One region of the Streptomyces sp. NPDC026394 genome, then DNA from elsewhere that is predicted to be linked to it. Evidence: riboswitches for the same ligand, from Rfam matches in the RefSeq annotation. Region 1 holds a riboswitch; each other region holds the start of a gene.

Evidence for each region. A riboswitch is a leader RNA that binds a small molecule or an ion and turns the genes downstream of it on or off. The one in region 1 is predicted to bind cobalamin.
Region 2: it holds a riboswitch for cobalamin, as region 1 does, so the genes downstream of both, nicT (Nickel transporter NicT) here and metE (5-methyltetrahydropteroyltriglutamate--homocysteine S-methyltransferase) in region 1, are expected to answer to the same signal.
Region 3: it holds a riboswitch for cobalamin, as region 1 does, so the genes downstream of both, ACZ4QV_RS23895 (CoA-acylating methylmalonate-semialdehyde dehydrogenase) here and metE (5-methyltetrahydropteroyltriglutamate--homocysteine S-methyltransferase) in region 1, are expected to answer to the same signal.
Region 4: it holds a riboswitch for cobalamin, as region 1 does, so the genes downstream of both, ACZ4QV_RS37420 (GHMP family kinase ATP-binding protein) here and metE (5-methyltetrahydropteroyltriglutamate--homocysteine S-methyltransferase) in region 1, are expected to answer to the same signal.

Annotation. Positions count from the first base shown of each region.
Region 1 covers NZ_JBVHPX010000024.1:1,471-9,247, reverse strand. Annotated here, with positions in the region: gene nrfD (NrfD/PsrC family molybdoenzyme membrane anchor subunit) at 1-548, shown strand, start outside; gene ACZ4QV_RS35260 (hypothetical protein) at 545-931, shown strand; gene ACZ4QV_RS35255 (hypothetical protein) at 1,200-1,754, opposite strand; gene metE (5-methyltetrahydropteroyltriglutamate--homocysteine S-methyltransferase) at 1,886-4,204, opposite strand; cobalamin riboswitch at 4,369-4,597, opposite strand; gene ACZ4QV_RS35245 (cupin domain-containing protein) at 4,977-5,399, shown strand; gene ACZ4QV_RS35240 (SDR family oxidoreductase) at 5,446-6,195, shown strand; gene ACZ4QV_RS35235 (GNAT family N-acetyltransferase) at 6,910-7,377, shown strand.
Region 2 covers NZ_JBVHPX010000002.1:165,991-173,767, reverse strand. Annotated here, with positions in the region: tRNA gene ACZ4QV_RS04975 (tRNA-Val) at 62-136, shown strand; gene ACZ4QV_RS04970 (hypothetical protein) at 446-712, shown strand; gene ACZ4QV_RS04965 (DoxX family protein) at 1,032-1,583, shown strand; gene ACZ4QV_RS04960 (VOC family protein) at 1,684-2,184, shown strand; gene nicT (Nickel transporter NicT) at 2,353-3,597, opposite strand; cobalamin riboswitch at 3,596-3,808, opposite strand; gene ACZ4QV_RS04950 (ABC transporter substrate-binding protein) at 4,070-5,182, shown strand; gene ACZ4QV_RS04945 (FecCD family ABC transporter permease) at 5,182-6,447, shown strand; gene ACZ4QV_RS04940 (ABC transporter ATP-binding protein) at 6,513-7,382, shown strand; gene ACZ4QV_RS04935 (L-tyrosine/L-tryptophan isonitrile synthase family protein) at 7,268-7,777, opposite strand, start outside.
Region 3 covers NZ_JBVHPX010000010.1:239,519-247,295, forward strand. Annotated here, with positions in the region: gene ACZ4QV_RS23875 (zinc-dependent alcohol dehydrogenase) at 1-240, shown strand, start outside; gene ACZ4QV_RS23880 (hypothetical protein) at 322-663, opposite strand; gene aceA (isocitrate lyase) at 852-2,135, opposite strand; gene ACZ4QV_RS23890 (short-chain fatty acyl-CoA regulator family protein) at 2,500-3,909, shown strand; cobalamin riboswitch at 4,014-4,186, shown strand; gene ACZ4QV_RS23895 (CoA-acylating methylmalonate-semialdehyde dehydrogenase) at 4,392-5,891, shown strand; gene ACZ4QV_RS23900 (acyl-CoA dehydrogenase family protein) at 5,897-7,108, shown strand; gene ACZ4QV_RS23905 (enoyl-CoA hydratase/isomerase family protein) at 7,105-7,777, shown strand, end outside.
Region 4 covers NZ_JBVHPX010000028.1:48,682-56,458, reverse strand. Annotated here, with positions in the region: partial or broken gene ACZ4QV_RS37435 (alpha/beta hydrolase) at 1-40, opposite strand, end outside; gene ACZ4QV_RS37430 (bacteriocin fulvocin C-related protein) at 189-1,121, opposite strand; gene ACZ4QV_RS37425 (cytochrome P450) at 1,232-2,563, opposite strand; cobalamin riboswitch at 3,219-3,443, shown strand; gene ACZ4QV_RS37420 (GHMP family kinase ATP-binding protein) at 3,663-4,571, shown strand; gene ACZ4QV_RS37415 (cysteine synthase family protein) at 4,568-5,593, shown strand; gene ACZ4QV_RS37410 (ATP-grasp domain-containing protein) at 5,590-6,921, shown strand; gene ACZ4QV_RS37405 (MFS transporter) at 6,914-7,777, shown strand, end outside.

The sequences.
Region 1 (7,777 bases):
CCGGCTTCGCGGCGCTCCTCGGACCGGCCGTCGCCACCTACACCGCGGTCCTCGCGGCGGACACCGCCGTCCCCGCGTGGCACGGCGCGCACCGCGAACTCCCGTACCTCTTCGCGGCATCGGCGACGGCCGCCGCCGCCGGGACGGCCCTCGCCGTCGCTCCCGTACGGGAGACGGTGCCCGCCCGGTGCGCCGCGGTACTGGCCGCGGTCGCCGACGAAGCGGTCACCAAGGCCGTCGAACGGCGCCTCGGCATGGTCGCGGAGACCTGGCACCAGGGGCGGGCCGGCACGCTGCTCCGCACGGCGCGGACACTCACCGCGGCCGGAGCCGCCGTCGGCGCCGCCTTCGGAGGCCGTTCCCGCACGCTGGCCGCCGCGAGCGGGCTGGCCCTGCTCGCCGGTTCCGTGTGCACCCGCTTCGGGGTCTTCGCGGCCGGCATCGCCTCCGCCGAGGACCCGAAATACACCGTCGTACCCCAACGGGCGGCCAAGGAAGCCCGCCGCACCACATCGACGCACAGCGCGGAGAGGACCCAGCCCACATGACCCGCACACCCCATACCGACGAGCCGGCCCAGGTCGTGCTCAGCGCCCAGACACCGGCCGATGCCGAGGCCGTGTTCAGCACGCTGCGCAGCTGCTTCGACTCCGACCGCGCCGACGGCGACACCGCCCACGACCAGCCGCACCGGTCCGGTCACCCGACCGTCTGGACCGAGACCTTCGAAACCTCGGAGGTCCGCGGCGACGTCCGGCCGAACGCGGACCTGTCCGCCGCCGTCACCGCCGACCTCCAGGGCAGCCACTTGGCGGTGGACCGGCTGCGGGACGTGCTGACACGCGCGTTCTCCGTCCGTACGGAAGGCACGGTGTCGGGCGACCAGGAGGTCGAGCTCCAGATCGTCCTGGAGAGCACGGGGCAGAGCTGACCCCTTCCGGTGCACCATGTGTGCCGCGGGCGGGTGCGGAGCAGCCTCAGTTCTGCTCCGCACCCGCCCGACGGACGTCCGGGGCCCTCACCCCGGAGTCTGCACGCCCCGTACCAGGTACTCCGCATACACCTTGACGGTGCGGCACGCCGCCAGTTCGCGCCGACCATACGGAGACTCTGACAGTGGCGCCGAATGCCAACAACCATGGCCCCGTGCCAACTTCTGCGCATCTTCCCGCCCGCCCTTGCGAAGACTGCCAAGCCGTTCACGTGGCGGCGCGCTCCCTCCGCCACGCCACCGCGTCGGCAGTCAGCGGCGCCTGGATGTTATAGACGTCGCCGACCCGCAGGTTGCCCGGTGTGCTGAATTCACCGTGGCAATTGATGACGGAGACGGCGACCTGGGAATTCGGCTGCCAGAACGTCCGGTAGTGCGGCGCGTTCGCCGCATCCGGGATCTCCAGCAACGGGACGCCGCGTCGCTCCAACAGACGCCGCAGCTTCTCGAACCGCAGCCGGGGGGCGAAGCGCCCGTACCGGGTTCGCAGCACCTCGTCGACGGACTTGTGCTTCCGGTGGGCCAGTCTGTGCACCTGCAAGGTGAAATGGTGCCCCGACCAGAGGGCGTCGGTGGATTCGCGTTCCCAGAAGAACTCGGGCAGGCCGTAGGAGTAGCCCAGGCCGGTTTCCCCGAACCTGTTCTCGCCGAAGTCCGGCCCCAGGTTTTCGGCGACGCGCTCGGGAGAATCGGTGTGGCGCAGGCCGAGCACGGCGCCGGTGGTCACGACGTCCATGTAGAACGCCAGGGAATACGGGGTCAAGTGATGTTCCTCGATAAGTGCGGGGAGAGCAGTTTACGGCCCGCCGGCCGGCCGTTCCCGAGCCGGCCGGCGGACTGCCCCCCCCCGGGTCACCCCCATGAACCGGTTCTAGCTGTGGAGTTCGAAGGTGATCACGACGTGGGCAGCTCCGCGCGCACCGTCCGCGCGGCCGCGACGAGGTTCTCCAGCGAAGCACGGGTCTCGGGCCAGCCCCGGGTCTTCAGACCGCAGTCGGGATTGACCCACAGCCGCTCGGCCGGGATGGCGCCGAGGCCCTTGCGCAGCAGGCTCGCCGCCTCCTCGGCGCTCGGCACGCGGGGCGAGTGGATGTCGTACACGCCCGGGCCGGCCTCCCGCGGATAGCCGTGTTCGGCCAGTTCACGGGCCACCTGCATGTGTGAGCGGGCCGCCTCCAGGCTGATCACGTCGGCATCCAGATCGTCGATGGCCTGCACGATGTCACCGAACTCGGCGTAGCACATGTGTGTATGGATCTGCGTCCGGTCCCGCACCCCGCCGGTGGTGAGGCGGAACGCCTCGGTGGCCCAGGCGAGGTAGGCGGGACGGCCGGCGGCGCGCAGCGGCAGCGTCTCGCGCAGCGCCGGCTCGTCGACCTGGATGACCGAGGTGCCGGCCGCCTCCAGGTCGCCGACCTCGTCACGCAGGGCCAGCGCCACCTGCCGGGCGGTGTCGCCGAGCGGCTGGTCGTCCCGGACGAACGACCAGGCGAGCATGGTGACCGGGCCGGTCAGCATCCCCTTGACCGGACGGTCGGTGAGCGACTGCGCGTACCGCGTCCACCGCACCGTCATCGGCTCGGGCCGCGAGATGTCGCCCGCGAGGACCGGCGGCCGGACGTACCGCGTGCCGTACGACTGGACCCAGCCGTGCTGTGTGGCGAGATACCCCGTCAGCCGCTCGGCGAAGTACTGCACCATGTCGTTGCGTTCGGGCTCGCCGTGCACGAGGACGTCGATGCCCGCCTCCTCCTGGAAGGCGAGCACCTCGCGGATCTCGTTCCCGATGCGTTCCTCGTACCCGGCCGTGTCCAGGCGTCCCGCCCGCAGGTCGGCGCGGGCGGCGCGCAGTTCGGCGGTCTGCGGGAAGGAGCCGATGGTGGTCGTCGGCAGCAGCGGCAGGCCGAGGTGGGCCCGCTGGGCGACGGTCCGTTCCCCGTACGGCGCCGAGCGGCGGCCGTCGGCGTCGGTGACGGCGGCGGTACGGGCCCGTACGGCGGGGTCGCGGGTGATCGCGGAACCGGCGCGGGACGCCAGGTCGGCGCGGTTGGCGGCCAGTTCGGCGGCGATCGTGTGGGTGCCCTGCGCGAGGCCGCGGGCGAGCGTGGCGACCTCGGCGGTCTTCTGCCGGGCGAACGCGAGCCAGCGCAGGACCTGCGGGTCGATGTCCCGCTCGGCGGTGGCGTCCAGCGGCACGTGCAGCAGCGAGCAGGAGGCGGCCACGTCGACCCGGTCGGCCAGACCCAGCAGCGTACCGAGCGTGGCCAGCGACTTCTCGTAGTCGTTGATCCAGATGTTGCGGCCGTTGACGACTCCGGCGACCAGCCGCTTGCCGGGCAGGCCGCCGGCGGCGGCGAGCGCGTCCAGGTTGCCCGCCGCGGCCTCGGTGAAGTCCAGCGCGAGACCGTCGACGGGCGCCTTGGCGAGTACCGGCAGGGCCTCGCCGAGCTGGTCGAAGTACGAGGCGACCAGCAGCTTCGGGCGGTCGGCGAGCGTACCGAGGACGCGGTAGGCGCGCTCGGCGGCGTTGAGGTCGGCCGGGGTGCGGTCCTGCACCAGGGCGGGCTCGTCCAACTGCGCCCACTCGGCGCCGGCCGCGCGCAGGTCCGCCAGTACCTCCGCGTAGACGGGCAGGAGCCGGTCGAGCAGGGTCAGCGGGTCGAAGTCGGCGGCCACACCGGGGGCCGGCTTGGACAGCAGGAGGTAGGTGACCGGGCCGACGAGGACCGGGCGCGGGGTGTGACCGAGCGCGAGTGCCTCCCGCACCTCGCCGACCTGCTTGGCGGAGTCGGTGGAGAAGACGGTGTCAGGCCCCAATTCGGGCACGAGATAGTGGTAGTTGGTGTCGAACCACTTGGTCATCTCCAGCGGCGCCACATCCTGCGTCCCGCGCGCCATCGCGAAGTAGCCGTCCAGGGCGTCGGCCTCGACGGCGGCGCGGTGCCGTTCCGGGACAGCGCCGACCATGACGCTGGTGTCCAGCACATGGTCGTAGTACGAGAAGTCACCGGTCGGCACCTCGTGGATGCCGGCGTCGGCCAGCTGCTGCCAGTTGGAACGGCGCAGGTCCTTCGCGGTCTCCCGGAGGGCGTCCGCGGTGACGCGGCCCTTCCAGTACCCCTCGACGGCCTTCTTCAGTTCCCGGTGCTGTCCCTGGCGGGGGTAGCCGTACACGGTGGCCCGTGCTGCCGCGGCTGCGGGCTTCGCTGTCACGGAACTCTCCTTCGCGAGCGTGATCTTCTCCGAGCCCGGTGACGGGACGAGAACGCGAAGGAATGACGCACCGGACGGGCCACCCGGCGCCGAACGGCACCCATGCCCGCCTGCTGTGGTCGCCGACCCGCCCTCGAGGTCACCGGAAGGTCCGCGCACGTACGGACGCACGCGGGCAACGGGCAGGTCTTCGGACTCGCGGGCACGCCTGCCGGACCATCGTCCGGCGGACACCTATTGGCCGTCGCTTCCCGGATCCGCGGCCCGGATCCAGTGCGTATGACGGCGGTCGTTCCCGCTCACCGCTGCGGGGCAGTCCCGGATTCCCACCGGGTTCCCTCTTACGACGCGCCTGCCTGGCGGGCAGGGCGAACCAGCTGCACCGGACAGCGTAGATCGGTCGCACCCGGTAGGGACACCCTTGTTCACATGGTGGTACGTGAGATGGGACACGGGGGGAGGGGTGGGGGCGGGCGGGGGCGGAGCCGGGCGGGACGGCGGGGACGGGGACGGGCGGAGCCGGGTCGGACGGGCGGGGCCGAGGCTCCGTACGGCGTCCCGGATGTGTCCGGATCGGCGCTCACCGGGCATGCCGGGGGTCTGAACAATGGGACATCTCCCGGCCGGGCCGCTTACCGGCGGGCCGTTCGCCGAGGCCTGGTGCCGTACACCGGGGGGGGCCGGCACCGCACACCGGGGCGGCACCGCCATCGCTACCGATACCGGCACAGGCACCGGCGCCGGCATCGGCACCGCAGAAGGAGGACCCGCCATGCCCGGCACCCACGAACACCCGCCCTCGGAGGCATGGAAGTCCGCGCTCACCGTGCTGCAAGAGGTCGTCCCGCCCGCCATCCCGGAGGGCGCGCACGTGTCGACCGTCCAGATCGAGTACCCGCCCGGCGACCAGGGTGCCCCGCCGCACCGCCACCCAGGGCCGGCCTTCGGGTACGTGCTGGAGGGCGAGATGCGCTTCGAACTGGAAGGTGAGCCGGAGCGGATCGTCCGCGCCGGGGAAGCGTTCTGGGAGCCCGGCGGTGACGTCATCCACTACCAGGACGGCAACGCCCTCACCGACACGCGGCTGCGCTTCGTCGTCACCATGCTCTGCGTACCGGGGCAGCCCATGTCCGTCCTGGTCGACGACGAAGAACTCAAACAGCGCGCTCACCTGCGCGTACCCCGGGAGCCCTGACGCCTCTCCGCCCCAGCGGGCGCCAACAGCGCGAGGAGCAGACGAAGTGAAGATCGTGGTCATCGGAGGCACCGGCCTCATCGGCGGCAAAGTGGTCGGCAGACTCACCGAGCGCGGACACGAGGCCGTGCCCGCCGCGCCCAGTACGGGCGTCAACACCCTCACCGGCGAGGGCCTCGACACCGCGCTGGCCGGAGCCCAGGTGGTCGTGGACGTGGCCAACTCGCCCTCCTTCGAGGAGTCGGCGGTCCTGGAATTCTTCACCACCTCTACCCGCAACCTGCTGGCCGCCGAGGCCACGGCGGGCGTCACGCATCACCTGGCGCTGTCGATCGTCGGCATCGACGACCTGCCCGACAACGGCTACTTCCGGGCGAAGGTGGTCCAGGAGCGGCTGATCAAACAGGGCCCGATTCCCTACTCGATCCTCCGGGCGACACAGTTCTTCGAGTTCGTCAGAGGCATCGCCGACGCCGCCACCGACGGCGACACCGTGCGCGTACCACCCGTGCTCTTCCAGCCCCTGGCCGCCGCGGACGTCGCCGAGGCGGTGACCAAGGCCGCCGTGGAAATCCCGCAGAAAGCCACCACCGAAGTGGCCGGCCCCGAAGTCTTCCGCTTCGACGAACTCGTCGCCCGGGCCCTGCACGCCTGGCACGACCCGCGCACGGTCGCCCCCGACCCGCACGCCCGCTACTTCGGCTCCGAACTCACCGAACGCAGCCTCGTCCCCGACGAGGGCAGCGCCCGACTGGCCACCACCCGCTTCGAGGACTGGCTGCGTACGTCTTCCTGAACACGGCGAGGCAGGCATACACGTTGCTCGCGGTCCGAGGACGGGTTCGATCAGATCAAGCGACACACCGCGCGTGCCGCCAGGTCCGGTGGGCGGGGTCGCTCACACCCTTCACTGCGAGCATTTCTACGTTGTGGGCGAACGCGGAAAGGTGTCCGAAGTGCAGACTCGGACCGCTCAGATGGAAACGGCCGGCGGCCGCATCGACCTGCGGCATGCCGGGCAGGGAAGGAACTTGTTGTTCGTGCACGGTCTGATGGTCGACGGACACCTGTGGGACCCGCTGGCCCCGGGACTGCACGACCGGTTCCACATCGTGCTGCCCGACATGCCGTTAGGGGGACACCGCACGCCGCTCGAACCGGACGCGGACTGTTCCCTGGAGACGCACGCTCGGTCGCCATCGCGGAGCGTTCACGCGCCTTCGTGTCGCTCGACGAGCCGGACCGGCTCGTCGAGCGTCTCCTCGAATTCATCGACGACGGCAGACCATCACAGGACGCGACGTAAAAAGGAGGGACACATCGCACCCACCGACCCCACGGCCGAGAAACTGGGAACTACCCACCCCTGAACGGTTGTCTCCCGGCCTTGACCGAGCGCAGCGCTCCGCGACGTCACCCAGTTACCGCGAGTAGCTGAGCGTTCCAATGCCGATCACATCCCCATCGCACCCCCCTCGCATCCCCATCACCCCCAACCGAAAGGCAGGGCATGCAAGACGTACGCCGGGCCCGTACGACCGACCACACCACCCTCGTGGAGTGCGTCCAGCGCTGGTGGGGCGACTCACGCACCCCGGAACAAGCGAGGGAACTCTCCCTGCTGCTGCCACGCCTCTTCCTGCAACACTTCGCGGACACCAGTCTGGTGCTGGAGGACGTGCGGGGAATCCGGGCGTTCCTCGTAGGCTTCCACTCCGCCGACCACGCGGACCAGGCGTACATCCACTTCGTCGGAGTGGACCCCGAGTTGCGCCAGCAGGGCGTCGCTCGTCGCCTCTACACCACCTTCTTCGAACGCGCGGCAGCAGCCGGCCGCACCGAGGTACGCGCCATCACCTCGCCGCACAACACCGGTTCCATCGCCTTCCACAGGGCCCTGGGCTTCACCCCGTCGGCCCCGATCGCGGACTACGACGGTCCCGCGCTGGACCGGGTGACTTTCCGCCGCGCCCTTTGAAGAGGCGGAGGTGGCGGGCGGGCGTCCCCTGTGTGGGGCCCGCCCGTTGCCCGGCGGGTAGGGACCATCCCCGCACGCGCGGGGACCGCGACGCGGACCCCGGTTGGCCCGGCCCCGGACGGGGACCATCCCCGCACGCGCGGGGACCGCAGGCCTCGACCAGCGGTTTCGTCAGGCGTGGTGGTGGTTTTTCCTTACTTTCAGGGATTCCGGCGAATGCTGCGAAAGCTGCCTCTTCTTGGTCATTCCGTCGCTGCTCCCCTCGGGAAGGCCCCTGGGCCGAAGGCGAATCGACTTCGGTGGAGCAGGATAGGCCCTCCTGGTTGACGAGGTGGCAGCCGTGGGGCCGGGGCGAATGCGGAGTGCCGGGGAGAACCCCGCGTTCGTGCGCGTCACGCGG
Region 2 (7,777 bases), on a different contig from region 1:
GAGCTGAGGCCCCTGGTTTGTGAAGCAGCCCAGGAAGCAAGGTAGTCTGTCGGTCCAGCCAGGGCGCATAGCTCAGCGGTAGAGCGCTGCTCTTACAAAGCAGATGTCACAGGTTCAAATCCTGTTGTGCCCACCAGCGCGAAGACCCCCCGTCGATCTTGACGGGGGGTCTTCGGCATTTGGGGTTGACGTCGATGTTGCTGGTCGGACGGTGTTTGGATGTCGCGAGCCGGGGCGGTGCGCCGGCTTTGCCGTGTGGTGCGTCGCGGACGCCGGGCGGCTCGTCAAGCCTGGCGCGGTTGTTCCGTACGTCAACGCCACGACCAGCGACGCTGGTTCGGTGAGTATCGGTGGGCGCGCTTCCGTGCAGCTCTCCGGCAATGGGGCCGGCATGGTGCGGTGCGGCCGACATGCGTGGTGGGCGGTCTCGGTGCACGCTGAAAGCATGGCTGAGCATCCGCCGGTGATCGTCCACCCGCCCTCCTCGTCCGGTGGGCGGCGGGTCACTGTCCACGGGCAGATCGTCGGGCTGGCGCACGGGCGTGGTGATGTCGCCGAGTTCCTGCGGCATGCGGGGCTGGCGCCGGATGCCGAGGACATCGACCTGGACACTCCGGGGCTCGTCGAGTGGCGCGGTGGGGACAAGGACACGTGGGCGGTTGCGGAGGGGTGGGGAGAGGGCGGCAGAGGTGGGCGAGGGGGAGGGGGATGAGGAGGAAGAGGGAGATGAGGGGGGAGGGGAGGGAAAGGAGGGGTGGGCGGTGTTGGGGAGTGGTTTTTCTGGGGGTGGGGTGGGGTGGGTCTTGGTGTGGATGCGGTGTGTGGTGGGGGTGTGGGGGGTAGGTTTAAGGGTTACGCATCGTGTGGGGTGGCGTTCGGAGGGTGAGGGGTGGGGGTGTTGTTTCACTTTCAAGTGATGTGTATCGTCGGTGTGTGACTTGAAGTTTCAAGTACTTCCGTCGGGGCGGCGTCGGTCCTCCCGTAGGGCACGCCGGTCCGGACGGACCAGACAGACAGAAATGAGCGCTCGCATGTCCTCCCCCCTCAGCCCCCTTCGCGACTACGGCAGCGGCGTCGACGACCGCCATGCCGCGACCCCGCACGCGTACGACATCGGTCTGTTGGTTCTGCGGCTCGCGGTCGGCCTGACCATGGCTGCGCACGGTGCGCAGAAGCTGTTCGGCTGGTTCAGCGGACCGGGGCTGGACGGAACCGGACAGTTCTTCACGGCCAGCGGCTACCCGGCCGGCAAGGCCATGGCCGTGGTGGCGGGCCTCAGCGAGACGTTGGGCGGCCTCGGGCTGGTCCTCGGGCTGCTGACGCCGCTGGCGGGCGCGGCGGTCGTCGGGACGATGGTGAACGCGCTGGCGGTGAAGTGGGGCGGCGGCTTCTTCGCGCCCGAGGGCGTCGAGTACGAGCTGCTGCTCACGGCGGGCGCGGGAGCCCTGGCACTGACCGGCCCCGGCCGGTACGCGGTCGACCGGCTGCTCCCGGTCCTGCGCAACCACCGCCTTGCGTACGGGGTGGCCGCCCTGGTGTTCGGCGTGATCGTCGCGTTCGTGATGCTGCTGGTGCGCGACTGATTCCTGGCGAGCCGGGTGGAGCCGGGGGAGCCGAGTGTGGCATGACGTGATGTGCCGTGAAGTGATGGGTGCGGGGAGAAGCGGAAGGTGAGGGATTGACGTGGCAGTGCGGCGGCTGAATCACGCGGTGCTCTACGTACGGGACGTGGCGCGCGCTGTGGCCTTCTACACGGAAACGCTGGGGTTCCGGGTGGACACCGAGATACCGGGGAGGGCCGCGTTCCTCAGCGCCGAGGGGACCGCCAACGATCACGATCTCGGACTGTTCGCGGTCGGCGCCGGTGCGCCGGGCCCCGAGCACGGCCGGGTGGGGCTCTACCACCTGGCCTGGGAGGTCGGCACCCTCGGGGAGCTGGCGGACGTGGCGGCGGACCTGGCGGGGCGGGGCGCGCTGGTCGGCGCCACCGACCACTTGGTGTCCAAGTCGCTGTACGCCAAGGACCCGGACGGCAACGAGTTCGAGGTCATGTGGCGGGTGCCCCGTACGGACTGGCCGGGCCCGGACGAACCGGACCGGCTGCGCCCGCTCGACCTCGAAGCCGAGCTGGCGCGCTGGGGCCGTGATCTGAAGACGGGCGCGGCGGCCGGTTCGGCGACCTGAGGCAGGGCGGGAGCAGTCACCGCCCCACCCTGCCGGTGGAGGGTGGGGCGGCGGCCGACCCTGCCGATGGCGGGTGGGGGCGGTGGCCCGGCCCCCACTGATGAAGGGCGGGGCGGGGAGCGGACAGACCGGGTCCGGTAGGTCGGGCCCGGTAGGTCGGGCGACGGGTCAGGCGGTCTCCCCGGCCGTCTCCGGGGCCCGTGCGGCCTCCGGGGCCCCGGTCGCCTCGGTGGCCCGCGCCGACCAGCGCTTCTCCACCCCGGCCAGCCGCCAGTACGCCAGCGCCGCCGCCCAGACCACCACGAACAGGCCGACGATGATGAAGCCCACGTTGTCCAGGTCGATCGCCGAGATCCAGCCGGTCACGCCGTCCGTCAGGTTCAGCTTCTCGTGCAGGACGGTGACCAGTTCGATGGTCCCGATGAAGAAGGCGACGGCGATCGACAGACCGGTGATCGTGAGGTTGTAGTAGACCTTGCGCACCGGGTTCGAGAACGCCCACTGGTACGCGAAGTTCATGAACGTACCGTCCAGCGTGTCGAACAGGCTCATCCCCGCCGCGAACAGCAGCGGCAGCACCAGGATCGCGTACCAGGGCAGACCGGCCGCCGCGCCGCTGCCCGCCATCACCATCAGCGTCACCTCGGTCGCGGTGTCGAAGCCGAGACCGAAGAGCAGGCCGAGCGGGTACATCTGGCCGGGCCGGGTGATGGAGCGGGTGAAGCGGCCCAGTACGCGGTTCATGAAGCCGCGGGAGTCGAGGTGCTGCTCCAGCTCCGCCTCGTCGTACCGGCCCTGCCGCATCGCCCGGAACACCCGCCAGATGCCCGCCAGCGCGACGAGATTGAGCGCGGCGATGAGGTAGAGGAAGCTGCCGGAGACCGTGGTGCCCACGGTGCCGAGCACCTGGTGGGCACTCGATCCGTCGTCGAGCAGGGTGCCGGCCAGTTGCGCGCCGCCGGCGACCAGCGCCGCCATGGCGACGACCACGCTGGAGTGCCCGAGCGCGAACCAGAAGCCCACCGAGACCGGGCGTTTGCCGTCGGCCATCAGTTTGCGGGTGGTGTTGTCGATGGCGGCGATGTGGTCGGCGTCGAAGGCATGCCGCATACCGAGGGTGTACGCGGTGACGCCGAGACCGACCCCGAAGACCTGCGACCCGACGGCGTAGTGCTGCGGCACGACCAGCAGGAAGAGCACACCGAAGGCGATGACGTGCAGGGCGGCTATGACCGCCATCAGCCCGGCGGTCCGCACGGTGTCCTGCCGCCGCCAGCGGAACGCGGAAGCGGACGGCGGGGACGGCGAAGTGGAGGGGGAGGGGGAGGGGGGAGAAGACGGGGACGGTGAAGGGGAAGGGGAATTGGCGGACGGGGGCATCCGGTGGTCACGCTCCAGCACCTCGTGGATCAGTTCGTGAGATGCCGTGGCCGGTCTCCTGGCTGACGGGTGTGCGCGCCCGCCCCTGCCTTCCCGGTCGCGGGCTGCGGCCAGTGGCTCCGTACGGGCGCGGGGCGCGTACGGAACGGGGCGGGAACTTCCCGATCACAGTGGCGAGGGCCGCTCCGGTCTGGACCTGACGGTCTTCACCGGTCTTCCCGACACCACGGCCCGCACACTCTAACGCCCGGCCGCGGTGTGGTCATCGGACCAATACGGCGGGAACCCGGGGCGCCGTCCGCTCGACTACCTGGTCCCGGGCCCGCACGCGCGGGCCCTCGGGCGGTCGAGAGGCAGGGAGAGCGGACGTATGCGTCCTCGGATGGATCTGGTGGAGCCGGTGGCCGGGAGCCGGCCGGTGCTGAAGGGCCGGTCGGTGTCGAAGGGCCGGTCCGTGTCGGGAGACCGGGCAGCGCCGGAAGGTCGGTCGGCTTGGGAAGGCCGGATGGTGCCGGAAGGTCGGTCGGCGTGGCGAGGCCGGTCGGTGGCGGCGATCGTGGGGGTGCTGGGGGTGGCCGCGCTGGCCACCGGCTGCGGTAGTTCCGGCGGGCAGACGGCGGCGGACGCCGCGGACGGGCGGGGCGGCGGAGCGGGTGGCTTTCCCGCCACGGTCACCGATTGCGAGGGGCGGCGGACGACGTTTTCCGAGGCGCCGCGAAAGATTGTCACGAGCAATGCGGCGAGCCTGGAAATGCTGCTCCGGCTGGGAGCGGGCGACCGGGTCGTCGGTACCGGATTCCCGCCGGGGAAAGGCACGTTGCCTCCCGAACTGGACGCCCGCGCGCAACGCGTCCCGGTGCTGGGGAAGACGGTGATCCCGAAGGAGAAGCTGCTCGGGTCCGGAGCCGATGTCTATATCGACACGTTCGCGTCCATGGGCATGATGGGCGGCGCGGCGACCGGTCCGACCGAGGAGGAATTCGCCGCGGCGGGCATCAAGCACGTCTATCTGGCTTCTACGGCGTGTGCGCCGCGCAAGAAGGTGCCGCAGCGGGACCTGTCCGCGGTGGAAGCCGACATCCGGCGGCTCGGTCAGGTCACGGGTACCTCGCACCGTGCGGGGCGACTGGTGGCGGAGATGGAGAAGAAGGTTTCCTCGGTACGTGCGGCCCTTGCCGACGTGCCTGCGGCGAAGCGGCCGTCGTACTTCTTCTTCGACTTCGACGCGGGGACGAAACAGCCCGTGGCGGTCTGCAACCGGCAGGTGGCCAACGCGGTGCTGACCGAAGCGGGGGCGCGGAACATCTTCGCGGACTGCGCGAGCGATTTCCAGCCGGTGTCGTGGGAGGACGTGGTCGCGAAGAACCCGGACTGGATCCAGCTCGGCGTACGGAACCGGGGAAGTGCCGCGGCCACCGGGAAGGCATTCGACGAAGCTGAGAAGTTCCTCAAGGAATTCCCGGCCACGGCGGGACTGCGCGCGGTGCGGGAAGGGAAATTCCTGCGTATCGGCTCGGAGCAGACGACCATCGCCGGGGTGGGCAATGCCGATACGGTGCGGCGGATCGCGGCGACGCTCTACCCGGACCGCCTGGCCGAGCCCGGAGCGGACCGCTGATGGCAGCGCCGGGCGCGAGGCGGGAGGCCGTCGAGCAGGCTCCGGGGCCGGACCTCGGGCGAGCCGTCGGGCAGGACGACGGGCGGGCCGGAAGAGCCGAGGAACGGCGGGCTGGAGGAGCTGAGGGAGGACGGGCCGGAGGTGCCGCGGAATGGCGGGTCGGAGGTGCTGAGGAAGGGCGGGTCGGAGGTGCCGAGGGAAGGGGGCCCGGCCAGGCCCGTGCCGTCTGGCTCGCTCTCGGGCTGCTGGTCGCCCTGCTCGTCGCGCTGACCGCGGCCGTCGCACTCGGTGCCACCGACATCGCCCCGGCCGAGGTGTGGTCGGTGGTGTTCCGGCGCCTGGGGGGCGAGCCGCCCCGGCCGGGGACGGACGACCTGATCGTCTGGCAGTTGCGGGTCCCGAGGGCGCTGCTCGCCGCGCTGGTCGGCGCGGGCCTCGGGCTCGTCGGTACGGCCACCCAGGCGCTGGTGCGCAACCCGCTGGCGGATCCGTACCTGCTGGGCATCTCCAACGGCGCTTCGCTGGGCGCGGTGGCCGCGATCGTGCTGGGCGCGGGCACCGTGGCGGGGGCGGGCGGGGTGTTCGGGCTGGGCGGGGGCCTGGGGTTGTCGTCGGCCGCCTTCGCCGGGGCGCTCGCCTCGTTCGCGCTGGTGTGGACGCTGGCCCGCCGGGGCGGCGGCTTCGCGCCGCTGCGGTTGGTGCTGGCCGGGGTCGGCATCGGGCAGTTCCTGGCCGGGTTCACCAGTTACCTCGTACTGCAGGCCGGTGACGAGCAGCAGACGCGCGGCGTGCTGTTCTGGCTGATGGGCAGCCTGGGCGGCGCCACTTGGGGCACGCTCCTGCTGCCGGCCGTCACCGTACCGGCCGGGCTGCTGGTCCTCCAGGCGCGGGCCCGCGCGCTGAACGCGCTGACGATGGGGGACGAGACGGCGGCGAGCGTCGGCGTGGACGTCGTGCGGCTGCGCCGGCTGCTGTTCGTGGTGACCAGCCTGCTCACCGGTGTCCTGGTGTCGGTGTCCGGGGCGGTCGCCTTCGTGGGGCTGATGGTGCCGCACCTGTGCCGGCTGATCGTCGGGGGCGACCACCGCAGGCTGCTGCCGCTGGCCGCGCTGACCGGGGCGCTCCTGCTGATCGTGGTGGACATCGTGTGCCGTACCGCCATGGACGGCCAGGAACTGCCGGTGGGCGTGGTGACGGCGCTGATCGGCGCGCCCGTACTGCTGTACGTGCTGGACCGGCGGCTGGGATCGGGAGCGGGAGCATGAGTGCGAGGAGGGGCACCGGCACGGCCGGCGGAGGAGTACGTACGGAAGCGGCCACGGGGCAGGGCATGCGGATCGACATCGAGGACCTGCGGGTGTCCTACGCCGGCCGGTGCGTGGTGGCTGGGGTGCGGCTGATGGCCGCGCCCGGTGAGATCGCGGGTGTGGTCGGCCCGAACGGCAGCGGCAAGTCCACGGTGCTGCGTACGGTCTACCGGCATCTGAACCCCGAAGCGGGCCGGGTGCTGCTCGCCGGGGAGGACATCCGGGCCATGCCGCCGTCGCGCACCGCCCGGCACATCGCCGCCCTGCCCCAGGAACGCGGCGGCGACTTCGAACTCACCGTCCACGAGGTGGTGGCGATGGGCCGCACCCCGTACAAGCGGGCGTTCGCGGGCGACGACCGGGCCGACCGGGAGACCGTGGCCCGCGCCCTGGCCGACGTGGGGCTGGCGGAGCACGGCGGGCGGCGGTTCTCGGCGCTCTCCGGCGGGGAGCGGCAGCGTGCCCTGCTCGCCCGCGCCTTCGCCCAGGCACCGGACGTCCTCGTCCTGGACGAACCGACGAACCACCTGGACGTACGGCACCAGGTCGAGCTGCTGAGCCTGCTGCGCGGCCGGGCCTGTACGACGCTCGTCTCCCTGCACGACCTGAACGCGGCGGCCTCGGTCTGCGACCGGCTCCATGTGCTTTCCGAAGGGACGGTGGTGGCGTCCGGTGCGCCGCGCGAGGTGCTGACACCGGAGCTGCTGGCCGAGGTGTTCGGGGTACGGGCGGCGGTGGTCGACCACCCGCTGACGGGGGACCCGCTGATCGCCCTCGATCAGCGTGCAGTCGCAGGTGCCGTCGTGGATACAGAGGCAGAGGCAGAGGCAGAGGCAGAGGCAGAGGCAGAGGCAGATGCGGTTGCGGATGCCGTTGTGGGGCAGGGGAGCTGAGCCATGGCCGTCGTCCGAGCCGGTGCCGGCCGCCCGGCCTCGTTCACGTCCTGCACGTAATGGCTCGGGCGGCCGTCCCGGTGGACGAGCCGTCCGAGCCGCGCCGCGTCAGCCGCGCGCATCAGCCGTACACCGCCGTCCGCGTCGCGCAGCACGCAGGCGTGCCACGGCGTCATCCACACGTCGGGCGCGTCGAGCAGGCGGATGCCGAACTTCGCCGTGCCGGGCGGCTGCGGATGGATGGACAGCCGGACGGCGTCCGGATGGTGCTCGGCGATCAGCGCACCCCAGGCGCGGCTGCGCTGGACGACTCCGTAGGCGCGGGTGCGGCAGGCACGTTGCAGGGCGGAGCGGGTGCCTTCGAAGCCGGTGGTGTCCTCGAACAGGAAGCGGGT
Region 3 (7,777 bases), on a different contig from region 1:
AAGGCCTCGGCCACCGTGCGGCCGCTGGAGATCCTCCAGCGCGGTCTGCAGATCATCGGGGCCGGTGACTACAACAGCCAGGTGTTCCCGAAGGCGATCGAGCTGGCCCGGTGGCTGCCGCTGGAGCGGCTGGTGACCCACCGCTTCCCGCTGGAGCGGCACGAGGAGGCGTTCGCGGCGCTCGCCGCGGCGCCCGGGACGCCGTACTCGGCGCTCAAGGTGGTGCTCGTACCGGAGTGACGCGGTCCGGTCCCGGGCCCCTCCGGCCGGACGACGAAGCCGGCCGGAGGGGCCGACCGTGCGGGCCGGCCGGCGGGGCCGTCAGGAGAAATCGACGGCGGCCAGCACCGGGCCGGCGGCCAGCAGGGCGTACTGGACCCACACGGTGTCGCGCCGTGCCCGGTAGCTCATCGGGACGGCGAGCGCGACCAGACCGGAGACGAGGGACAGCCACATGACCGTTTGGGCCACGCCCACCAGCGGTCCACTCGCTCCGTCGCCGCTGTGCGCCTGGTTGAGGACGATGATCGCGAACAGCACGTACGCGACGCCGAGCAGCGGGATGCCGAGGGCGGCGAACACCCGCAGGGCGGTCGTGGAAGGGGCGAACGGATCGGGCGCCGACAGGTCGGCGGAGGCGGGCGAAGGGGCTGGTGCGTTCATGGTCGTCAGCCTGCCCGGGACGGGACGGCGCGGTATCGGGTCGGGTACTCAGGGCCGGGCGGGCACGTACTCAGTGCCCGTCAGGTCTCGTACGGGGGGTCCGCCCGGCTGGAGGGGCCGTTGTCGAGGACCGTACTCAGAGGCCGCCCCTGGTGCCCGTCCCCAGCGGCCGTCTCCAGCGGCCGTCTCTAGTGGAACTGCTCCTCCTCGGTCGAGCCGCGCAGCGCGGTCGTCTCGGAGGCCGGGTTGACGGCGCCGGCGACCAGGTCGAAGTAACCGGTGCCGACCTCGCGCTGGTGCTTGACGGCGGTGAAGCCGTGCTGCTGGGCGGCGAACTCACGCTCCTGGAGGTCGACGTAGGCCGTCATGCCGTGTTCGGCGTAGCCGCGCGCGAGGTCGAACATGCCGTGGTTGAGGGAGTGGAAGCCGGCCAGGGTGATGAACTGGAAGCGGTATCCCATCGCGCCCAGCTCCCGCTGGAACTTGGCGATCTGGTCGTCGTCCAGCGCGGCGCGCCAGTTGAAGGACGGCGAGCAGTTGTACGCCAGCATCTGGTCGGGGTGGTGGGCGTGGATCGCTTCGGCGAACTCGCGGGCCTGGGCCAGGTCGGGCGTGCCGGTCTCCATCCACAGCAGGTCCGCGTACGGGGCGTACGCCAGGCCGCGGGCGATGGCGGGGGCCATGCCGTTCTCGACGCGGTAGAAGCCCTCCGCGGTGCGTTCCCCGGTGCAGAAGCGGGCGTCGTTCTCGTCGACGTCGCTGGTCAGCAGGTTGGCGGCGAGGGCGTCGGTGCGGGCGACGAGCACCGTCGGCACATCGGCGATGTCGGCGGCCAGGCGGGCCGCGCCCAGGGTGCGCAGGTGCTGGGAGGTGGGCACCAGGACCTTGCCGCCGAGGTGGCCGCACTTCTTCTCCGAGGCGAGCTGGTCCTCGTAGTGGATGCCGGCCGCGCCCGCCTCGATCATCGCCTTGGTCAGCTCGAAGGCGTTGAGCGGGCCGCCGAACCCGGCCTCGGCGTCGGCGACGATCGGCACCAGCCAGTCCGTCGTGTTTCCGGCCTCCTCGGCGGTGGCGATCTGGTCGGCGCGCAGCAGCGCGTTGTTGATGCGGCGCACCACCTGCGGCACCGAGTTGGCCGGGTAGAGACTCTGGTCCGGGTAGGTGTGACCGGCCTGGTTGGCGTCGGCGGCGACCTGCCAGCCCGAGAGGTAGACCGCCTGCAGACCGGCCTTGACCTGCTGCACGGCCTGGCCGCCGGTCAGCGCGCCGAGGGCGTGGAGGTAGTCCTGCTCGTGGAGTTGCCGCCACAGGCGCTCGGCGCCGCGCCGGGCCAGGGTGTGCTCCTCGCGGACGCTGCCGGAGAGCCGCAGCACGTCGGCGGCGCTGTGGGTACGGGTGGTGCCCTGCCACCGCGGGTCGGTCGCCCACCGCCGGGCCAGTTCCTCGGCCGTCTCGGTACCTGTCTGTGCCATGACCATCTCCCGGGTGTTCGCTCGGACCGCTGTGCTGAGCCGTGGACTGCTCTGTGGTGGTGGGTGGTGGGCTGCTGTGGTGGACTGCCGGTGAAGGGTGCGAATCCTCGGCACCGCGTGCACCGAGTGCCGTAGCAGCGCCACGAATTGCTGAGGTGCGGCCCGCCGGAGGTCCCGGTGGCGGGGTGAGCAATGCTGCCGGGGGGCCGCACCACCGACTCTGGCAGTGGCACTTGGTGCCATCAACGGTGGCCCGCAGCCAAGTTCTGCCCATCTTGTGGCACCTTTCTGCCAAGGTTGCGAAGGTCCGTGACCGCCGTACGGCGACTAGGGTGAGCCGGGCGGCAGCGACGGAGGGGACACCGTGAGCAAGATCTACGCCGGGGCGCGGCTGCGCCGGCTGCGGGAGGAGCGCGGGTTCAGCCAGGCGGCGCTGGCCCGCGTCCTGGCCATCTCGCCCAGCTACCTGAACCAGATGGAGCACGACTCACGGCCGCTGACCGTGCCCGTACTGCTGCGGCTGACCGAGACCTTCGGGGTGGACCCCGGCTTCTTCTCCGAGCGCGACACCAGCCGGATGCTGGCCGACCTGCGCGAGGCGCTCGCCGACGAGCTGGCCGCCGGCCGGATCTCCCCCACCGACCTGTCCGAACTCGCTTCCCGGCAGCCCGCGGTGGCGTCGGTGCTGCTCGGCCTCGGGCGGCGCAACCTGGCGCTGACCGAGCGGCTGGCGGAGGTGGCGGAGGGCCGGGACGGCGGCGGCACCGACCCGGCCGCGCCGCTCTCCCCGCACGAGGAGATCCGCGAGTTCTTCTACCGGCGGCAGAACTACCTGCACGAGGCCGACACCGCCGCCGAGGAACTCGCCGCCGAGCTGGGCATCCGCCCCGGTGAGGCGGGACGCGCCCTGACCGCCCGGCTCACCGGACGGCACGGCGTACGCCTCGTCGACACGCCCGACGGGCCGCTGCACCACTACGATCCGTCCGCCCGGGTGCTGCGCCTGTCGGCGGGACTGCGGCCCGGGCAGCGCGCCTTCCGCATGGCGACCCAGCTCGCGCTGCTGGAGGCCGGCGAGGAGCTGTCGCGGCCCGCCTCCGAGGACTTCGAGGAGGGCACGACGGCCTGGTCGCTGGCCAGGATCGGGATCGCCAACTACTTCGCGGCGGCGCTGGTGCTGCCGTACGGCCCGTTCCACGCCGCGGCCGAGGAGCTGCGGTACGACATCGAGCGGCTGACCGACCGGTTCGGCCTCGGGTACGAGACGGTGTGCCACCGGCTGAGCACCCTGCAACGGCCGCGCCGGCGCGGGGTCCCGTTCTCCTTCGTCCGCGTCGACCGGGCCGGCAACATGTCCAAGCGGCAGTCCGCCACCGGCTTCCACTTCTCCCGGGCGGGTGGTACCTGCCCGCTGTGGAACGTCTACGAGGCGTTCACCGCGCCCAGCCGTATCCACGTGCAGATCGCCGCCATGCCGGACGGCCGCCGCTACCTGTGGACGGCCCGCACCGTCACCCGGCACCGCGGCGGCTGGGGCGATCCGGGCAAGACCTTCGCCATCGGCCTCGGCTGCGAGATCCGGCACGCCTCCCGGCTGGTCTACTCCGACGGCCTCGACCTGGACAACGCCGGTGCCGCCATCCCCATCGGCATGGGCTGCCGGGTCTGCGAACGCCTGGAGTGCCCGCAGCGCGCCGTGCCGCCGCTCGGCCGTCCCCTGGCCATCGACGAGAACAGCAGCACGTTCGTGCCGTATCCGGTGCGGGAGGGCTGAGGGGTACGGGACGGCTGAGAGGCGTACGCGGTCCCAGCGGCCCGCCCCGGGGCACCCGGAAGATCACCGATCCCCCTGGACTTACTAGGACGTCCAACTATATGTTCGTGACGTAGGCCCGCGGTGCAGGGAAGCCGGTGCGAATCCGGCGTGGTCCCGCCACTGTGACCGGGGAGTGCGACGCCGAGCAACACGCCACTGACGCGGGTGCGTCGGGAAGGCGGGCGGCGCACGACGATCCGGAAGCCAGGATACCGGCCGCGGGTGTTGTTCCGTGTTGTCCACGAGGATGGAGCAGACACGCATGGCATCGGTGCGTACCCACAACCCAGGTGATCCGGCCCGGCCCGCGGCACCGCCCGCGCGCTGACGGTTCCACGCCTTTCGCGTCCCACGGCCCCGCCACGGTCCGCGCGCCATCCGCGCCGCCCGTGGGCCCGGCCGTGCCATCCCCGGATCTCACCTGACGAGAGCAGGCCCCCATGGTCCGAGAACTGACCCATTTCATCGGCGGCGAGCACGTACCGGGAACATCGGGCGCGCACGGCGAGGTGTACGACCCCAACACCGGCACCGTGCAGGCCCGGGTGCCGCTCGCCGGCCAGGCCGAGACGGCGGCCGCCGTCGCCGACGCCGCGGCCGCCCAGCCCGAGTGGGGCGAGTGGAACCCGCAGCGGCGCGCCCGCGTCCTGCTGAACTTCCTGCGCCTGGTGGAGGGCGAGCGGGACGCGCTGGCCCGGCTGCTGTCGAGCGAGCACGGCAAGACGGTCGCGGACGCGCACGGCGATCTCCAGCGCGGCCTGGAGGTGGTGGAGTTCGCGGCCGGCGTCCCGCACCTGCTCAAGGGCGAGTTCACCGACAACGCCGGTACCGGCATCGACGTGCACTCGCTGCGCCGCCCCATCGGCGTGGTGGCCGGGATCACCCCGTTCAACTTCCCCGCGATGATCCCGCTGTGGAAGGCCGCGCCGGCCATCGCCTGCGGCAACGCGTTCCTTCTCAAGCCGTCCGAGCGGGCGCCTTCGGTGCCGCTGCGGCTGGCCGAGCTGTTCCTGGAGGCGGGACTGCCGCCGGGCATATTCAATGTCGTCCACGGCGGCAAGGAGGCGGTGGACACGCTGCTGGCGGACCCGCGCGTCGAAGCGCTGGGCTTCGTCGGCTCGACGCCGATCGCCGCGCACATCTACGCGACCGCCGCCGCGCACGGCAAGCGCGCCCAGTGCTTCGGCGGCGCCAAGAACCACCTCATCGTGATGCCGGACGCCGACCTCGACCAGGCGGTGGACGCGCTGGTGGGCGCCGGGTACGGATCGGCGGGTGAGCGCTGCATGGCGATCTCGGTCGCCGTGCCGGTGGGCGAGGAGACCGCCGACGCGCTGGTGGCGCGGCTCAAGGAGCGGGTCGGCACGCTGCGCGTCGGCCGCTCCGACGACCCGCACGCCGACTTCGGGCCGCTGGTGAGCCGTGACGCGCTGGACCGGGTCCGCGCCTATGTGGACCTCGGCGTCACCGAGGGCGCGGAACTCGTCGTCGACGGACGCGGCTTCACCCTGCCCGGCCACGAGGACGGCTTCTTCGCGGGCGCGTCGCTCTTCGACCGGGTCACCCCGGACATGCGGATCTACCAGGAGGAGATCTTCGGCCCGGTCCTGTCGGTGGTACGGGCCGCGGACTACGAGGAGGCGCTGCGGCTGCCCACGGAGCACCCGTACGGCAACGGCGTGGCCATCTTCACCCGCGACGGCGACACCGCGCGGGACTTCAGCCGCCGGGTGGACACCGGCATGATCGGCGTGAACGTGCCGATCCCGGTGCCGGTCGCTTACCACACCTTCGGCGGCTGGAAGCGGTCCGGCTTCGGCGACCTGAACCAGCACGGCCCGGACGCGATCCGCTTCTACACCCGTACCAAGACCGTCACCTCGCGCTGGCCCCCCGGGGTCAAGGAAGGCGCGAGCTTCACCCTCCCGACGATGGGCTGAGCGCGATGAGCGTCATGACCACCGCCACCACGGCCGCCTCGCTGACCTCACTCACCGCCGACCAGCTCGCCATCGTCGAGACGACGCTGGACTTCGCGCAGGAGCACATCGCGCCGCACGCCGTGGCCTGGGACCAGGACAAGCACTTCCCCGTGGACGTGCTGCGCAAGGCCGCCGGGCTCGGGCTCGGCGGGATCTACGTACGGGAGGAGCACGGCGGGTCCGCGCTGAGCCGCGCGGACGGCGTGCTGGTCTTCGAGGTGCTGGCCACCGCCTGCCCGTCCATCGCGGGCTATCTCTCCATCCACAACATGGTCGCCTGGATGATCGACCGGTACGGCGACGACGCGCAGCGCGCCCGCCGGCTGCCCGGCCTGTGCTCGATGGCCGACCTGGGCAGCTACTGCCTGACCGAGCCGGGCGCCGGGTCGGACGCCGCGGCGCTGCGCACGCGTGCGGTGCGCGACGGCGACTCCTACGTGCTGACCGGAGTGAAGCAGTTCATCTCCGGCGCCGGGACCTCGCAGGTGTACGTGGTGATGGCCCGTACCGGCGAGGACGGCCCCGGCGGCATCTCGGCGTTCCTCGTGGAGCGGGACGACCCGGGGCTGTCGTTCGGCGCCAACGAGAAGAAGATGGGGTGGAACGCGCAGCCCACCCGGCAGGTGATCCTCGACGAGGTGCGCGTCCCCGCCGGCCGGCGGCTCGGTGCGGAGGGCGACGGCTTCCGTATCGCGATGAGCGGGCTGAACGGCGGCCGCCTGGGCATCGCCGCCTGCTCCCTCGGCGGCGGGCAGAGCGCGCTGCACGCCGCGCAGGCGTACCTCGCGGACCGGGAGGCGTTCGGAGGGCGGCTGCTGGAGGCGCAGGCACTCCAGTTCCGGCTCGCCGACATGGCGACCGAGCTGACCGCCGCCCGCGCGCTGGTACGGCAGGCGGCCGAGGCGCTGGACCGGGCGGACCCGCAGGCGCCGCAGTTGTGCGCGATGGCCAAGCGGTTCGCCACCGACACGGGTTACTCCGTCGCCGACCGCGCGCTGCAACTGCACGGGGGCTATGGCTACCTGAGTGAGTACGGCATCGAGAAGATCGTCCGCGATCTTCGGGTGCACCAGATCCTGGAAGGGACGAACGAGATCATGCGCTTGATCGTGGCCCGCGGGCTGACCGGGGCGAAGACCGGCGGCGCCCGCGCCGGGACGGGGGCCGCCCGATGACCGACGACTCCGTACTGCTGCGGATCGAGGGCGGCGCGGCGTACCTCACGCTCAACCGGCCGAAGGCGCTCAACGCCCTCGACCACGCCATGGTGCGCCGGATCGACGCGGCCCTGGACGCGTGGGAGCACGACCCGACGGTCGAGACCGTCGTGATCACTGGAGCGGGCGAGCGCGGCCTGTGCGCCGGCGGCGACATCCGCGCCATCCATGCGGACGCGCGGACCGGCGACGGCTCGGCCTCCGCCGCGTTCTGGCGCGACGAGTACCGGCTCAACGCCCGGATCGCGCGCTACCCCAAGCCGTACGTCGCCGTCATGGACGGCATCGTGATGGGCGGCGGCGTCGGCGTCTCGGCGCACGGCAGCGTACGGATCGTCACCGAGCGCTCCCAGGTCGCCATGCCCGAGACTGGCATCGGCTTCGTACCGGACGTCGGCGGCACGTACCTGTTGGCACTCGCACCCGGGGAACTGGGCACGCACCTGGCGCTCACCGGGGCACCGGTGCGGGCCGGTGACGCGCTGCTGTGCGGGCTCGCCGACCACTTCGTCCCGTCGGAGCGGGTGGCGGGGCTGCTGGCGGACCTCGCCGCCGCCCCGGTGCCCGAGGTACTGCCCCGGTACGTACAGGAGGTGCCCGAGGGCGAACTGGCGGCCCACCGCCAGT
Region 4 (7,777 bases), on a different contig from region 1:
GGACGAAAGCCGGTGAACCGGCATCGTGGGGCAGTGGCACGGCGGACCTCCCTGTACGCGGGATGCCGACACGCGCGGTGCAGGCCGGTTTGGGGCCGGCCTGCCGCGCCCACCCTACGTTCGCGCGCCCGCGCCCGCTTCCGGAGGCCACCTCGCGGGCGCGGACCGGCTGCCCGTACGCCGCTTCCTCAGCCCCCGCACACCCCGTCGCAGTTCTGCTGCCACAGCCACCCGCAGCCCGAAGCCTGCGGGGTGCAGGGCACGGAGTTGCCGCATGAACTGCAACCGCTGGCACCCTTGTGGCAGTCGCAGTTCATCAGCAGGCGGGAGGTGCCGGGGGCGGCCGGGGCGGGCGAATCGGCCGGGCCGAGCACCCCGAGCGCGGCGAACGACACGTCGGGGCCCAGGACCGCCACCGACTCTTCCCGCAGCCGGTCGGCCTCCGCCGCCGGCCAGGCGCCGGTCCCGGCGAAGAGGGCCGGCACCGCCGCTGCGACCTTCTCCAGCATCGCCGTCCGCGGCCCCGACAGCTCGGGGTGCGCCGCCCGGTAGCGCTGTACGTGCTCCAGCCACAGGCCGGCCTTCGCACGGTCCGGGACACGGGCGTACACGGCCCTGCGCTGCGGCATCGGCAGCGCGGTCACTTCTCGGTAGCCGGTGGGGAGCCGTTCGAGCCCGGCGGCCCACTCCTCGGCGGCGGCAGCCGTCATCCGGCGTCCGGGCGAGGCCATGGCCGGAGCGGCCAGGCCGCCGGAGACGAGGAACGCGCCCAGCGCCAGGCCCGGCACGGCCTTGAGCAGTCTGCGCCGGTCACCGTGTACGAGCACGTCGGTCCGGTTCAGGGCCCGCACCACCCGCAGGGACCCGGCCGGCCCGAGCAGACGGCACAGCCGTACCGACAGCGCCGGGCCCGTCCACGCCCGTACCCGGTCCCCCTGCACGGCCAGCAGCGTGGGGACGAACGGCGGGTCGTCGCCCAGCGCCTGCCGCCGCAGGGCGCGTACGGGTGCGTCCCCGAGCCCCGCCATCGTCAGCCGGTCGTCCACCAGGCCGCCGATCTCCCCGGCCACCTCGCTGCACGCGCCACAGCCCGCGTCGAACGCCAATAACCACTCCGTCATGGCCACTCCCCTGCTCGCACCGGCACTGCCGCCCCATGCATACCCGGCTTCCCCGCGCACCAGCCCCGTCGGCACGCACCGGGTTCAGGCACGGAGTTCACGTACCGGGTTCAGGCACGCGGTGCGGTGTCACGGGGCGTCAGGAGCATCCGGATGTCGTCGCGCGCCCAGAGCACGAAGCGTTCGACCGGTGTCACCCGGTGCCCCGGCACGGGCCGGAAGCGGAAGCGTTTGAGCAGCACGGCCAGCACCAGTTCGGCCTCGACCACGGCGAGACCGGCGCCCTCGCAACTGCGCGGCCCGATGCCGAACGGGATGTAGGCCAGCCGCGACCGCCCGGCCACCTCCTGCGGGGTGAACCGCTCGGGGACGAACTTCTCGGGCTCGGGCCAGTGGTCGGGGTTCATGTGCACGGCCCAGAACGGGTAGAAGACCGTCGTACCGGCCGGGAGTTCATGGTCGCCCAGGACGAGCGGTCCGGTCGTCTCCCGCGCGCCGTACGGGCCGGGAGGGTACAGCCGCATCGCTTCCTTCAGGACCATGTCCAGGTAGGTGAGGCGCCGCAGGTCGGCGTACTCGGGCACGGCGCGGTCACCGAGTACGCGGTCCAGTTCGGCGGCGACCCGCTCGGCCGCCTCGGGGTGGCTCCCCAGGAGGTGCAGGGTCCAGGAGACGGCGACTCCGGTGGTGTGGTGGGCGGCGAGCAGCGTCACCATGACGGTGTCGCGGATGCGCGCGGGCCGCTCGCCGGCCTCGACGAGCGCCCCGATGAGGTCGCTGCGGTCCGCGCGGCCCCCGGAGTGGTGCGCCGCGACCACCCGGTCGACCGTCGCGCGCAGGTAGGCGAGGGCCCGGTCCGCCCGCTCGGCGCGTTCCTCCCGTGTGCCCGGCACCGGTACCTGGTAGAGCCGTCCCAGGTACTCGGTGAGCACCTCCTCGAAGGCCGCGACGACGCCGTCCGGGTCCGCGGCCTCGCCTTCCAGCGCGTACGCGCAGATCATCCGCAGCGACAGCGCGGTGAGGTCCTTCTGCAGGGCCACGGGCCCGTGGCCTGCCCGCTCGGCCCAGTGGTCCGCGAGTCCGGCCGCGAGCGCGGCGAACCGTGCGAAGTGCCGCTCGTGGGACGGGCGGCCGGCCAACACCGACAGCAGGACGCGCCGCCAGGGAGTGTGTTCCTCGGCCGGCAGCACCTGCAAGTTGCCCGCCTCGCACAGCGGGGCCAGGAACTCGAACAGCCGTTCCGGCCGTTTGTCGAGGTGGGCCGTGGCTTCCAGCAGTACGGGGTCGGCGACCGACACGGCCGTCTCCGCGCCCGGCAGTTGGAACCGCACGACGGGCCCGTACTCGGCGTGCAGCCGCAGTTGGTAGATGTGCAGTCCGCCCGCCGCGGCGACCGCCCCCACCCCGCCGTCCGGCCGGGGCTCGGGTCCAGGGATCCGCATGCCAACGCCTCCTGACTGACAGCCCGGCCCCGCCGTGCGGAGTGGCCCGCGCGGCGGGAGTGAACCTCCATCATCGTCCGTATCGGCGGTGGGAAGGAGGCGGTGGCCGATCGGAGGCGGTGGTGGCGGCCGATCAGGTGGACGTCCGTTCCGCTGACCGTGTAATGCCTCCACCCGAGTCGGCCCCCGCCATCTCCTTGGCGACAGGGCTCGACGAGACCCGCAAGGCCACGACGTCGGCGCCCGAGTCCTTGGACCTGCCGCACGATCTTGTCGACGCCGTCCGGCACTTTCGCGCCACCGTGCCAGGTGTTCAGGCTCATCCCCTTCAGGGCCCCCGCGGCCTTCCCGGGCCGCGGTGAGGCGCCCCGTTCCGTACCGGGCCGCCCCAGGTCTCCCGTGCGGCTCTCCAGCCGAGGGCCCAGGGGCTCGAACCGGCCACCGGGCCCGGCGAGTGGATCTGTCGCAGGACCGTGACGAGTCGTACCGACATGACATGTTTGAGCCGGGGCAGTGCCGGTGTGCTGCACGGCAGGATCGCTGGTGACAGGCTCCCGCGGGCCGTGGGCCCGTACTGCACACATCCCGCGCCCTGTCAGCGGCACCAATCGAGACAACCCCACAGACCTCTCTGTTGCGGTGGCGGGAACACCTCTACGCTGATGTGCGCAGTCGGTTCGCGCCACTCTCCGTGGGGCGTCGTAAGAGGGAACCCGGTGGGAATCCGGGACTGTCCCGCAGCGGTGAGTGGGAGCGAAAGCCGCCGATACAGCACCGCACCCGGTCGAAGGGTGCGGGAAGCGGTGGCCGGTAGTTGTTGCCGGAAGGCCCGGCCGACATGCCCATGAGTCCGGATACCTGCCACTGCGCGCGTGCGAGCGAGAACGGACGCACGCGCTGTCCACAGTGACCGCGAGGGCTGGGTCGGTGGTACAGGCGGAGCCACGCGCGTCCCGGCGCGGCCGCCCTCTCACTCACCGGTCGAAATCCTCGGACCGGGTGCGGCGGGAGAGGGCGTGTTCGTGACCGAGGAATACCGCAGGCGATGTCTCCGGGGCGGCCGACGGCCGGGTCCGGCACGGCCGTTGTACGGTGCCCGATGCTGACCACACCCGACGGCGGCCCGGCACGGTGGGTCTCCGGCGTCTGCCAGGGGACGCTGGGCGAGCTGTTCCAGGGCCCGCTGCGCCCCGGCGGCGAGGCGGACATCGCGATCGTCTCGTTCCCCGTGGACCGTCACTCCTGGGTGTACTTCTCGCCGGGCGCCGGGCCCGACGACGAACCGTCCGACGCATCGCCCGACCGACCGCTTCTCGGCGCGAAGGCGGCGACGGCCGCGCGGCTCTTCCTGGAGCACTTCGGCCTGACGCTGCCGCCGGGACGCTGGAGCACCCACTCGGACCTGCACGTCGGAGTGGGCATGGCCAGTTCGACGGCGGACATCGTGGCGACCCTGCGCTGCCTGTTCCGGGTCTTCTCACTGCCGTACGACACCGGGGCCGTCCGCCGCGTCCTGTCGGCGATAGAGCGGGCCGACAGCGTGTTCCTCGACGAGTTCGCGCTCTACCTGAGCGGACGGCACCGGGTCGTACGGCGGCTGGGCACCGGCATCGGTTTCCACACCGCTTTCGTCATGGAGCCGGGCACGGTGGACACCGCCGCGGTCACGCCGGTGCTGCGGCGGCACTACCGGCGCTGCGCCAGGGAGTACGAGAGGTGCCTGACCGACCTCCTGAAGGGCTTCGCCTCCGGCGACCCGGCAGCCGTGGCCCGGGCCGCGACCTTCAGCAGCGTGCTGTCCCAGGAGGTACTGCCCAAGCACACCTTCGAAACCGTGCTGGCCCACCGCGAGGAGTTCGGGGCGGACGGCGTCTTCGTCGCCCACACCGGATCGCTCGTCGGTTACCTCTTCAGCTCCCGGCCGGCGCCGTCCCTGAAGGGCGAGCTGTCCGCCTTCTTCCGTTCGCTCGGTCACCAGTGCTCTTTCGCCCAAGGAGGCTACGCGTGACGACACATCCCCACATAGCCGACGCCCTCAAGATCCCCGACCTCGTCCGGCTGACGGACGGCATGGTGCTGCTGCGGTTCGAGTCGATGAAGATCTACTCCGCGCTGGCGGCCGTCCGGCAGCTCCTCGACCGGGGCACCGTCCGTACCGGACAGACCCTGATCGACAGTTCCAGCGGCATCTACGCCTACGCCCTCGCGCTGGCCTGCCACCGCTACGGTCTGCGCTGCCACATCGTGGCCTCGACCACCGTGGACGCCACCACCCTCGCCCAGTTGGAGATACTCGGCGCGACGGTCGAGCAGGTCAGACCGTCGAAGAACCTCAAGCTCGATCAGGAACTGCGGGTCCGGCGGGTACGGGAGATCCTCGCCGAACGGCCCGGCGTCCACTGGATGCGCCAGTACCACGACGACATCCACTACCTGGGCTACCAGGAGGTCGCGGACCTGGTGACCGCGGCCCTGCCGGACCGCACCCTGACGGTCGTCGGCGGCGTCGGGTCGGGCGCCTCGACCGGCGGCCTCGTGAAGCATCTGCGCCGCCGGGATCCCGGCGTCCGGCTGGTCGGGGTGCAGCCGTTCGGCAGCGTCACCTTCGGGAGCCAGGACCACCACGACCCGGAAGCCATCATCGCCGGAATCGGTTCCTCGATCCCCTTCGACAACGTCCGCCACCACCTGTACGACGCGGTGCACTGGATGGACTTCACCCACGCCATGTCCGGCGCCGTCGCGCTGCTGCGCGAGCACGCCGTCTTCGCCGGGCTGTCCACCGGCGCCGCGTACCTGACCGCCACCCACGAGTCCCGCCGCCACCCCGACCGGCTCCACCTGGTGATCGGTGCCGACACCGGCCACCGCTACGTGGAACGGGTCTACGCCCGCCACCGGGAGGCCGTGGACCTGGCCGCACTGAAGCCGACGGAGGTCGGCAGCCCCGAGGAGATGTCCATGCCCTGGTCGACGATGGCGTGGAACCGCGCCCCCTGGCCGTCCCGCCGTGAGGAGACCCGCGCATGACCGTGGTCTGCCTGGAATCGCTCACCTTCGGGCTGGGCCACCTGACGCGCGCCGCCGCCCGGCTGGGCGAGCCGCTGCGGCTGCTGACCCGCGACCCCGCGTACTACGCGTACGAGTTGGAGCGGCTGCCCGCGGGCGCCCTCGACGTGGTGGAGACCGACACCTTCGACACGGAACTGGTGGCGGAACAGCTCGCCCGTACTCCGGACCTGCGGGGGCTGATCAGCTCGACCGACACCTGGATGCTGGTCGGCGCCGAACTCACCGCCCGCTTCGGGCTGCCCGGCCTCGGCCCGGAGGTGCTGCGGCTGACCCGGGACAAGGCCGCCGTACGGGACCGGCTGTTCGAGGCCGGGCTGACCCGCGCCCGCGCGGCGGAGGCGGACAGCGGCGACCCGGCAGCGGCCGCGCTGCTGGTGAAGGCGGTGGGCCTGCCCGCGATCCTCAAGGACACCGCGGGCACCGGAAGCCAGAACGTCTGGCTGGTACGGGACGAGCGGGAGCTGGACGCGGCGCTGGCCGAGGCCGCCGGGCGGCAGCTCAAAGGCCGCCTGTTCGCCGAACCGTACTTCTCCGGGCCGGTGTACAGCGCGGAGACCCTCACCTGGGCGGGACGGACCCGGCTGCTGGGCGTCTCCAGCCGTCTGATGTCGCCCGAGCCGCACTTCCGGGAGGAGATCACCGCCTTCCCCGTGGCCTTCCCGCAACCGCGCCGGGACGCTCTGGAGCAGTGGCTGGACGGTGTGCTGGCCGCCGTCGGCTACACCGACCGGTTCGCCCACGTGGAGTTCGCCCTGACCACGGCCGGTCCGGAAGTGGTCGAGATCAACCCGCGGATCGGCGGCGCGCTCGTCGGTGAGGGGCTGTGCCGGGCCCTCGGCGTCAACGTGTACGAGGCGATGGTGGAAGCGGCCCTCGGCAGCCGTCCCGGACTCATGGACGCGGAGCTGCCCGGCGGCCCCGCCTCGGCCTTCGTCCTCGGATACCCCGAGAAGCCAGGGGTGTTCACCGGTGTCGACGGACTCGACCGGCTGCCGGACATGCCGGGTTCCCCCGCCTGGTACCCGGTCAAGCGGACCGGCGACCCCGTCGAGCACCTGGGCGACAGCCGGGGTTACGCGGGCATCGTCTACGCGGAGGGCGAGACGGCCGAACTGGCCACGCACCGCGCCGTCGCGGCGGCCAACGCCGTACGGGTGCGGACGGAGCCGTTCCATGCGGGGGACGCGACGGGACCGGGGAACGCGGCAGACGCGACCGGCACGGCGGACATGGCAGCGAACCAGGCGAGCCAGGTCGGCCAGGTGGGCCAGGACTCCAGTGACTGAACGCACAGGCGACGGTCCGGGGTTCCGCACCGCGCTGTCCACCCTCACCGGGCCGCTGCGCTTCCTGCTGCTCAGCTCCTTCCTCATCCCGCTCGGCAGTTTCATGGTCCTGCCGTTCATGTCGGTCTTCCTGCACGAGCGGCTGGGGATGGGGCTCGGGGCGGTCGGTGTGGTGCTGGCCGCCGCGTCCCTCGTGCAGTTCTCGGGAGGAGTTCTCGGCGGGGCGCTCGCCGACCGGGTGGGGCTGCGGCGCACGATGCTGTGGGCGCTGGTGGTGCGTACGGCGGGCTTCGCGGCGTTCCTGGCGGCGCTGCGGTGGCCGCCGGTGGCGGTGGCGGCGCTGATCCTGACCTGCTGCGGCGCCGCGCTGTACCTGCCCGCCAACAAGGCGTACCTGGTGCACGGTGTGGCCGAGGAGCGCCGGCCCGCGTTCCTGTCCGCGGGCAACGCGGCGCTCAACGCGGGGATGGCCGTGGGCCCGCTCGTCGCGGGGCCGTTCGTGCTGTCGTCCCCCGGCCCGCTGTTCCTCGTCGTGACGGCGCTGTTCGCCGTGGTGGCCGTGGGGCATGCGCGTCTGCCGGCGGTGGGGCCGGAGAAGGACCGGTCCAGCAGCGCACCGGCGTCCGGCCAGGGCCTGCTCACCGGTATCGCCGTCCTCCCCTTCGTCGCCAACGGCCTGGCGTTCTACCTCTACTTCCACTTCCAGCACTACCTCGCCGTGTACGCCGTCGAGCGGGCCTCCAGCGAGTTCTACAGCCTGGTGCTGCTGACCTGCTTCGTCCTGGTCATCGTCGTCCAGCCGCTCGCGTCGGGCGCCATCCGGCGGATGAGGTACCCCGTCGCGCTGGCGATCGGG